DNA from 2 places in the Microbacterium sp. GCM10027623 genome. Region 1 is predicted to be linked to the other one. Evidence: predicted binding sites of a transcription regulator. Region 1 holds the regulator's gene; the other holds the start of a gene.

Evidence for each region. The regulator LexA, encoded in region 1, represses DNA repair genes until DNA is damaged. The targets are predictions, from matches to a motif close to TCGAACANNTGTTCGA.
Region 2: the regulator LexA is predicted to act here: its motif matches at 2,118-2,133, upstream of recA (recombinase RecA).

The regions. Positions count from the first base shown of each region.
Region 1 covers NZ_JBHTHE010000002.1:587,396-591,805, reverse strand. Annotated here, with positions in the region: gene hisB (imidazoleglycerol-phosphate dehydratase HisB) at 1-298, opposite strand, end outside; gene ACFQY2_RS10155 (histidinol-phosphate transaminase) at 295-1,377, opposite strand; gene ACFQY2_RS10150 (LysM peptidoglycan-binding domain-containing protein) at 1,427-1,813, opposite strand; gene lexA (transcriptional repressor LexA) at 2,122-2,808, shown strand; gene metE (5-methyltetrahydropteroyltriglutamate--homocysteine S-methyltransferase) at 2,877-4,410, opposite strand, start outside.
Region 2 covers NZ_JBHTHE010000003.1:525,572-529,981, forward strand. Annotated here, with positions in the region: gene ACFQY2_RS14900 (DNA translocase FtsK) at 1-304, shown strand, start outside; gene pgsA (CDP-diacylglycerol--glycerol-3-phosphate 3-phosphatidyltransferase) at 304-879, shown strand; gene ACFQY2_RS14910 (CinA family protein) at 876-1,358, shown strand; gene ACFQY2_RS14915 (helix-turn-helix domain-containing protein) at 1,539-1,847, shown strand; gene ACFQY2_RS14920 (DUF3046 domain-containing protein) at 1,864-2,085, shown strand; gene recA (recombinase RecA) at 2,330-3,379, shown strand; gene ACFQY2_RS14930 (regulatory protein RecX) at 3,382-4,113, shown strand; gene miaB (tRNA (N6-isopentenyl adenosine(37)-C2)-methylthiotransferase MiaB) at 4,203-4,410, shown strand, end outside.

The DNA of each region.
Region 1 (4,410 bases):
CGCCGTAACGGGAGATGCCCGACTTGTCGCCGAGCGCCTCCCGGATGGCCTGTCCGAGCACGATGGAGATGTCCTCGACGGTGTGGTGCGCGTCGATGTGCGTGTCGCCCGCCGCGCGGACCGTGAGGTCGGTGAGCGAGTGCTTCGCGAAGGCGGTGAGCATGTGGTCGAAGAACGGCACCGAGGTGCTGATCTCGCTGCGGCCCGTGCCGTCGAGATTCACCTCGACCTCGACGGTGGACTCCGACGTGCTGCGGGTGCGCTGTGCGGTGCGGGGGCTGGTGCGGGGGTCGCTCATGACGGTGATCCTATCGACGCGAGGGCTTCGAGAAAGGCGGTGGACTCGGCCTCGGTGCCGGCCGTGACCCGCAGGTGGCCGGGGATGCCGACATCGCGGATCAGCACACCGCGGTCGTACAGCGCCTGCCAGACGGCTTTCGGGTCGTCGACGCCGCCGAAGAGGACGAAGTTCGACCAGGAGGGGTGCGGCAGGTAGCCGAGGGCCTCGAGGGTGGCCGAGATGCGATCGCGCTGCTCGACGATCTCGTCGACCATCCGCAGCATCGTGGCGGAGTTGCGCAGCGCCGCCGTGGCCGCTGCCTGGGTCAGGGCGCTGAGGTGGTACGGCAGGCGTACCAGTCGCAGCGCGTCGATGAACGCCGGATCGGCTGCCAGGTAGCCGACGCGCGCGCCCGCGAAGGCGAATGCCTTGCTCATGGTGCGGGAGACGGCCAGCCGCGGGCGCCCGGGAAGCAGGGAGAGCGCGGATGCGGCGTCCTTGGGTGCGAACTCGTGGTACGCCTCGTCGACGATGATGATCCCGGAGGCTGCGTCGTAGACCGCCTCGATGACGTCCAGACCCAGCGGAGTGCCGGTCGGGTTGTTCGGCGAGCACAGCAGCACCACGTCGGGCGCAGCGGCCCGCACCTGCGCCGCGGCGCTCTCCGCGTCGATCGAGTAGTCGTCCTCACGGACGCCCGCGACCCACTTCGCGCCGGTGCCCTGCGTGATCAGCGGGTACATCGAGTACGTGGGCGCGAAGCCGAAAGCGGTCCGGCCGGGCCCCGCGAAGGCCTGCATGATGTGCTGCAGCACCTCGTTCGACCCGTTGCCCGCCCAGATCTGGTCAGGGGAGAGCCCGTGTCCGAGGTACTCCGCGAACGCCTCGCGCAGCGCCGTGAACTCCCGGTCGGGATAGCGGTTCACCTCGCTCAGCGCGAGGGCGACGTCATCGAGGATCTCGCTGACGACGGCATCCGGGACCGCATGCGTGTTCTCGTTGACGTTCAGCGCCACCGGCAGAGGCGCCTGCGGCGCGCCGTACGGGGTGAGACCGCGGAGGTCATCGCGGAGGGGCAGCTGGTCGAGGGAGATCACCCTTCCCATCGTAGGGCGAGGCGATCGGAACGATCTCCGAATGACGGGATCAGTGCGAGTACTGCGTGGGGATCGCGATCTCGGAGCCGGCCTGAATCCCTCCCCCGCTGAGGTTGTTGAGCCGTTTGATGTCGTCGATCACGTCGCGCGGGTCGGCATCCGGAGCCGCCTCGGCCGCGATGGACCAGAGGGTGTCGCCGGGGAGCACGGTGACGTAGTCGAACGACGTCGGTGCACTCTGCTCGCCCGAGGCGAGTGCCGAGCCGCCCGCCAGCACCGAGAGGGCGATGCCCGCGGCGAGCGGAGCCGCTGCCGCGGCCGCGAGAACACGACGCCCGCGGACGGTCAGTCGCAGGGTGGTCCGGCGCACCGAACGCCCGCCGGCACCGGTGGACTCGCGACCGATCGCGGGGCTCTGGATGCTGATGGTGCTCATGGGTGCTCCTCTGGGTTCCTGCCGCCGTCTCGCCGGCGGAAGTGGTGCAGCTTTCGCATCCGGCATCCGGCCGGGGATGCCGGATGCGAAGCTACGTTCCGAATCTATCTTCGATATCGAACATCTGTCAACGATTCTTCGAACATTCACCCGAAGAAGTGCCGACACGCTCGAACGGATCTTCCGTTTTCCGTCGAAAACCGGATACGGTTTCGATAAGGACAGCCCACCATGGGCCACCGACATTCGAACCGGATGCCCGCGAGGACGCGGATCGGCACCGGCTGGAACGCATGAAGGAGCACCCGATGAGCGATACCCCTCCTCCCGCATCCGAGGCTCCGCGCACTCGTCGGCGCAAGAGCCTGAGCGCGAAGCAGATGGCGATCCTGGAGGTCATCCAGACCTCGATCGCCCGGCACGGCTACCCGCCGAGCATGCGCGAGATCGGCGACGCCGTGAACCTGAAGTCGCTGTCCAGCGTGACGCACCAGTTGGGTCAGCTGGAGCTGAGCGGCTACCTGCGCCGCGACCCGGGGAAGACCCGCGCCATGGAGGTGCTGATCGATCTCCCCGGTACGAGCACCGAGAACCCCGCCGACACCGCGCCCGCCGTCGGCGATGCCGCGCTGGTCCCGCTGGTGGGCCGGATCGCCGCCGGCGTGCCGATCACCGCCGACCAGCAGGTCGAGGAGATCTTCCCGCTCCCCCGGCAGCTCGTCGGCAAGGGCGACCTGTTCATGCTGAACGTCAGCGGCGAGTCGATGATCGACGCCGCGATCTGCGACGGCGACTGGGTGGTCGTGCGCTCGCAGAACACCGCCGAGAACGGTGAGATCGTCGCGGCGATGATCGACGGCGAGGCGACGGTGAAGACCTTCCGCCGTCGTGACGGCCACATCTGGCTGCTGCCTCGCAACTCGGCCTTCGAGCCGATCCTCGGCGATGACGCCGTGGTGCTCGGCAAGGTGGTGGCGGTGCTGCGCGCCGTCTGAGATCCGCCCACCCCGCACGCACGACGCCCTCCCCGCAGTCCGGGGAGGGCGTCGTCCGCGTTCGGCGCTCAGGCCGGGACGGCCACGTCCTCACGGACACGGCGGGTCGCCTCGACGATGTTGCGCAACGAGGCGATGGTCTCGTCGTAGCCGCGGGTCTTCAGACCGCAGTCCGGGTTCACCCACAGCTGACGCACCGGCAGCTCGTCGACCGCGCGACGCAGCAGAGCCTCGATCTCGGCGACGCCGGGCACGCGCGGTGAGTGGATGTCGTAGACGCCGGGGCCGATCCCGTGGTCGAACCCGTGGTGGGCGATGTCGGCGACGACCTCCATGCGGCTGCGGGCGGCCTCGATCGAGGTGACGTCGGCATCGAGCGCGCGGATGGCGTCGATGACCACGCCGAACTCCGAGTAACAGAGGTGCGTGTGGATCTGCGTGGCTGCCGCGGCTCCGCCCGTGGCGAGCCGGAAAGAGCCGACCGACCAGTCGAGGTACGCCGGCTGGTCTGCCTTCTTCAGTGGCAGCAGCTCGCGTAGCGCCGGCTCGTCCACCTGGATGATCTCGATGCCGGCCGACTCCAGGTCGGCGATCTCGTCGCGCAGTGCCAGTGCGACCTGGTTGGCGGTGTCGCCGAGCGGCTGATCGTCGCGGACGAACGACCAGGCGAGGATCGTGACCGGGCCGGTCAGCATTCCCTTGACGTGCTTCGCGCTCAGAGACTGGGCGTACGCGGCCCAGGACACGGTGATCGGCGCCGGACGCGAGACGTCGCCCCACAGGATCGACGGACGCGTGGCACGCGAGCCGTACGACTGCACCCAGCCGTTCTCGGTGACCGCGAAGCCGTCCAGGTGCTCGGCGAAGTACTGCACCATGTCGTTGCGCTCCGCCTCGCCGTGCACGAGGACGTCCAGTCCCAGGTCCTCCTGCAGCGCGACGACCCGGTCGATCTCCGAGCGCAGGAACGCCTCGTAGTCCTCCTGCGGCACCTCGCCGCGGCTGAACCGGGCACGCGCACGGCGGATGTCGCCGGTCTGCGGGAAGGAGCCGATGGTGGTCAGCGGCAGGGCCGGCAGGTCCAGCGCCTGCTGGGCGCTCTCGCGCACTTCGTACGCGTCGCGGGAGAAGTCCGCCTCGGCGAGTGCGCGCTGCCGCACGGCGCCGTCGCGCACGCCCGGCGCATCGTGCCGGTCGGCGAGGGCAGCGGATGCCGCGTCGAGCTCGCCCTGCACGGCCGCGCGTCCCTCGGTCAGACCGTGCGCCAGCGAGACCACCTGACCGACCTTCTGGTCGGCGAATGCCAGCCAGGAGACCAGGCGCGCGTCGAGCTTCGTCTCGTCCTGCACGTCGTGCGGCACGTGCAGCAGCGACGTGGAGGTGGAGGCGGAGACGGAGGCAGCGCCGAGCGCACGCAGGGCCTCGAGCTTCGCGAACGCACCGGCGAGGTCGCCGCGCCAGATGTTGTGCCCGTCGACGACACCGCCGACCAAGGTCTTTCCGCCGAGGTCTGGCAGGGCTTCCGGCACAGCACCGCGCACCAGGTCGATGCCGATCGCCTCGATGGGAGCCGCTGCGAGCACGGGCAGCACGTCGCCGAGT
Region 2 (4,410 bases), on a different contig from region 1:
GGGGTTCGCCAAGGCCGGTCGTCTGATGGACCTGCTCGAATCGCGCGAGATCGTCGGACCCTCCGAGGGGTCCAAGGCGCGCGACGTGCTGGTGACCAACGAGCAGCTGCCCGGCGTGCTCGCCAAGCTCCGCGGCGACGACGTGCCCGCGGCGGCCCCCGTGGCATCCGCACCTGCTGCGGCGCCCGCCGAGCACGACATGTACTCGCAGGACCCGATCGAGCAGCAGTTCGAGGGGATGCCCGTGGTGGAGAGCGACGACGACGGCGATGAGGACGCCTGGGGCCTGACGGGCCGCGACTGATGAGCATCCCCCGTCAGCTGCCCAACGCGATCACGATCGCCCGCATCCCGCTCGCGGTCGTCTTCTTCGTCCTTCTGCTCCTGGCCGGAACGTTCGGCGCGGACGACCTGGCGCTGCGGTGGGTGGCCGGCGTGCTCTTCGTCGTGGGCATCTCCACCGACTGGGTGGACGGCTACCTGGCCCGGCGCTACGACATCGTCAGCGACTTCGGCAAGCTGTGGGACCCGATCGCCGACAAACTCCTCACCGGAGCGGGATTCCTCGGACTCGCGATCCTCGGCGAGGTGCCGTGGTGGATCGTCATCATCATCCTCATCCGCGAGTGGGGGATCACGATCCACCGGTTCACGATCGTGCACGAGCACGTCGTCGCCGCCGCATGGATGGGCAAGATCAAGACCGTGGTGCAGGGTGTCGCACTCGGGTGGGCGCTGCTGCCGCTGCACGTGCTGATCGGCCAGCCGGCGTGGACGGTCGTCACGCTGGTGCTGATGCTTCTCGCTCTGCTGCTCACGGTCGCCAGCGGCGTCGACTACGTCGTCGCGCAGTCCCGCGGCAGGCGAAGCGCGCCGTGACCACGGCGGCACAGCTTGTCTCGGCGCTGCGCGAGCGCGGCTGGACCCTGGGTGTGGCCGAATCGCTGACTGGGGGAGCCGTCGCCTCCGAGATCGTCACGGTGCCCGGCGCTTCCGCCGTGCTGTGGGGTGCGGTCGTGGCGTACGCGACGCCGGTCAAGCACACTCTGCTCGGCGTGGACGCCGCTCTGCTCGCCGCTCACGGCCCGGTGCACCCCGACGTCGCAATCCAGATGGCGGACGGCGTGCGTCGCGCCGTCGCCGTCGGCGGACGTCCTGCTGACGTGGGCGTGTCCACCACGGGCATCGCCGGGCCGGTATCGCCCGACGGTCAGCCGGTGGGTACCGTCCACATCGGCGTGGCCACACCACTCGGAGCGCGGTCGCGGGTCTTCGTGTTCGAGGGCTCGCGCGATGAGATCCGCACCCGGGCGCGCGACGCCGCCATCCTGCTCGCGCTCGAGGCGGTCCGGGAATAGCCCGCGCAGCGGCAAGGTTGACAATGATGTGCTCAAGATTCGACACACCAGAACGACCACGATGAGAACTTTCACAACAGAAGCACAGCGCGAAACAGTAGGTTCGGTGCCAAGCGAACGGGTTAGACTGGCTGTCCGCTCGGATGCGGATCCGAGTGAGGCGACGGAGAGGAGGTTCCGATGATCCTTGTACGACAGGAGATCGGCGATGTCCTACGGGACTTCCGCCTGCAGAGGGGTCGGACCCTCCGTCAGGTCGCGAGCAGGGCGTCCGTCGCGCTCGGCTACCTCAGCGAGGTGGAGCGCGGCCAGAAGGAGGCGTCGAGCGAGATCCTCGCCTCGGTGGCCGACGCCCTCGACGTCCCCATCTCGACGATCATGCGCGAGGTCGGCGACCGCATCTCGGTCATCGAGGGCCTGAGCGGTTTCCCGGACGTGGTCCCCGACGACCTGGTCGCGTCCGTCGAGCCCGAGCTGTCTCTGCACTGAGCGGCCTCCCACACGCATGAGACGCAGTGAGTTCCTGCGCGCCGTCGAAGACGAGTTCGGGGCGAGAGCCACCTCGCTGACGCATGACCTGGTGCTGACCGGACTCGGTACGACGGCCGCGGAGGCACTCGATGCCGGCGTGGCGCCGCGCGACATCTGGCTGGCGCTGTGCGAGGAGGCGGACGTGCCCGCCGAGCGACGCTACGGGGTGGGACGGCTGGAGCCGCGCAAGCACTGATCGAATATGCGCCGAAGATCGTCGGCGTGTCGTCGAAGATGTGTTCGATGAGCGCGTATCGTTCTGCACAAGTGGTCTCAGCGCGACTGTCATCCACAATCGGTGGCCCCGCCGACGCAATGTCGGTGGCACCTCCTAGCGTGAATGTCGTGGCACTGAGCCATGCGCCTTGTCGGAGAGCGACCCCAGTCGGGGTGGCCGCGACAGCCTACAGGCGGCAGCACACGAGCAGAAGGAGCACGTCATGCCATCACCCTCGGACCGCGAGAAGGCACTGGAATCCGCCCTCGCCCAGATCGACCGCCAGTTCGGAAAGGGCTCGGTCATGCGGCTGGGCAGCGACGAGCGTGCACCGGTCGAGGTCATCCCCACCGGCTCCATCGCTCTCGACGTCGCTCTCGGCGTCGGTGGACTGCCGCGTGGACGCATCGTCGAGATCTACGGACCGGAATCCTCCGGTAAGACGACGCTCACCCTGCATGCCATCGCCAACGCGCAGCGCGCGGGTGGCATCGCCGCCTTCGTCGACGCAGAGCACGCGCTCGATCCGGACTACGCGGCCAAGCTCGGCGTCGACATCGACGCGCTGCTCGTCTCCCAGCCCGACACGGGGGAGCAGGCTCTCGAGATCGCCGACATGCTCGTGCGCTCCGGCTCCATCGACCTGATCGTCATCGACTCCGTCGCGGCTCTCGTGCCGCGCGCCGAGATCGAGGGCGAGATGGGCGACTCGCACGTCGGACTCCAGGCGCGCCTCATGTCGCAGGCGCTGCGCAAGCTCACCGGTGGTCTGAACCAGACCAACACCACGATGATCTTCATCAACCAGCTGCGCGAGAAGATCGGCGTGTTCTTCGGATCGCCCGAGACGACCGCCGGTGGAAAGGCGCTGAAGTTCTACGCGTCCGTCCGACTGGACATCCGCCGCATCGAGACGCTGAAGGACGGCACCGACGCGGTCGGCAACCGCACGCGCGTCAAGGTCGTCAAGAACAAGATGGCGCCGCCGTTCAAGCAGGCGGAGTTCGACATCCTCTACGGCGTCGGAATCTCCCGTGAGGGCAGCCTGATCGACTTCGGCGTCGAACACGGGATCGTGAAGAAGTCCGGCTCCTGGTACACGTATGACGGCGACCAGCTCGGCCAGGGCAAGGAGAACGCCCGCAACTTCCTGATCAAGAACGACGACATCGCGCTCGCGATCGAGACCCAGATCAAGCAGAAGCTGGGCATCGGGATGAAGGCGGGCGACGAAGCGCCCGCCGACCAGCTCGCCGAGCGCCGCCCGGCCTGATCATGTCCGACCTGAACGGGGGCGAGGAGCACCTCGCCCCCGTCATCCCCCTCTTCGGCGGACGCCCGTCCGGCAAGCAGGCGACCGAGCACACCGACGTCCCGCGCCGGACCGGTCCTGATGGGCTCTGGCGCTCCGCGCTGGCCGACGGGCCGATGCGCTTCGGACCGGTCGCGGACCCGGACGCCACGCCGACGAGCGTGCCGGCATCCGCCGACGTCGAGGAGACTCGGCGGCAGGCCGAAGAGGTGCTCGTGCGCAAGCTGCGCGCCAAGCAGCTGTCGGTCTCCGAAGCCCGCACGGTCCTGCGCTCGCAGGACATCGACCGCGACACGATCGAGCAGATCATCGATGAGTTCCTCCATCGCGGGTATCTGGATGACCGCACGCTCGCCTCGCTGCTGGTGACGGCCGGCGTCGAACGCAAGGGGCAGGGGAGGGTGGCGCTCTCCCGTTCCCTCGCGCAGCGGGGGATCCCGCGCGACGTCGTCGACGAGGCGCTCGCCGAGCTGCCCGACGACGACGAGGAGCGTGCGCTGGAGTACGCCCGCAGCAAGGCGCGTTCCCTGAGCCGGCTCGATCCGGATGCGGCGCTGCGACGGCTCGTCGGCCAGCTCGCCCGGCGCGGGTACGGCGGATCATCCGCGATGAACGCCGCACGCACGGCGCTGCGCGAAGCGGGGAGCGGTCGCCCAAGCGGTCGATCCGGTGTGCATTTCGTGGAATCCGACTGACCCACGGGTGCAGCTGTTCCCCCGGCCGGGCGAGCGCGCACGGCGGATGCCGAGCGTTCCTCGACGCTGGATCGTAGAATGGCTGGATCATGTCTCTTCTCTCCTCCGAACCGACGATCATCGCGCCCTCTCTGGCCGCGGTCGACGCCGACGGGCGCCGACGCTCCTACGAGGTGCGCACCTTCGGCTGCCAGATGAATGTGCACGACTCCGAACGCCTCTCCGGCTCCCTCGAGAGTGCGGGCTATGTCCGCGCGGATGCCGGCGAGGACGCCGACATCGTCATCATCAACACCT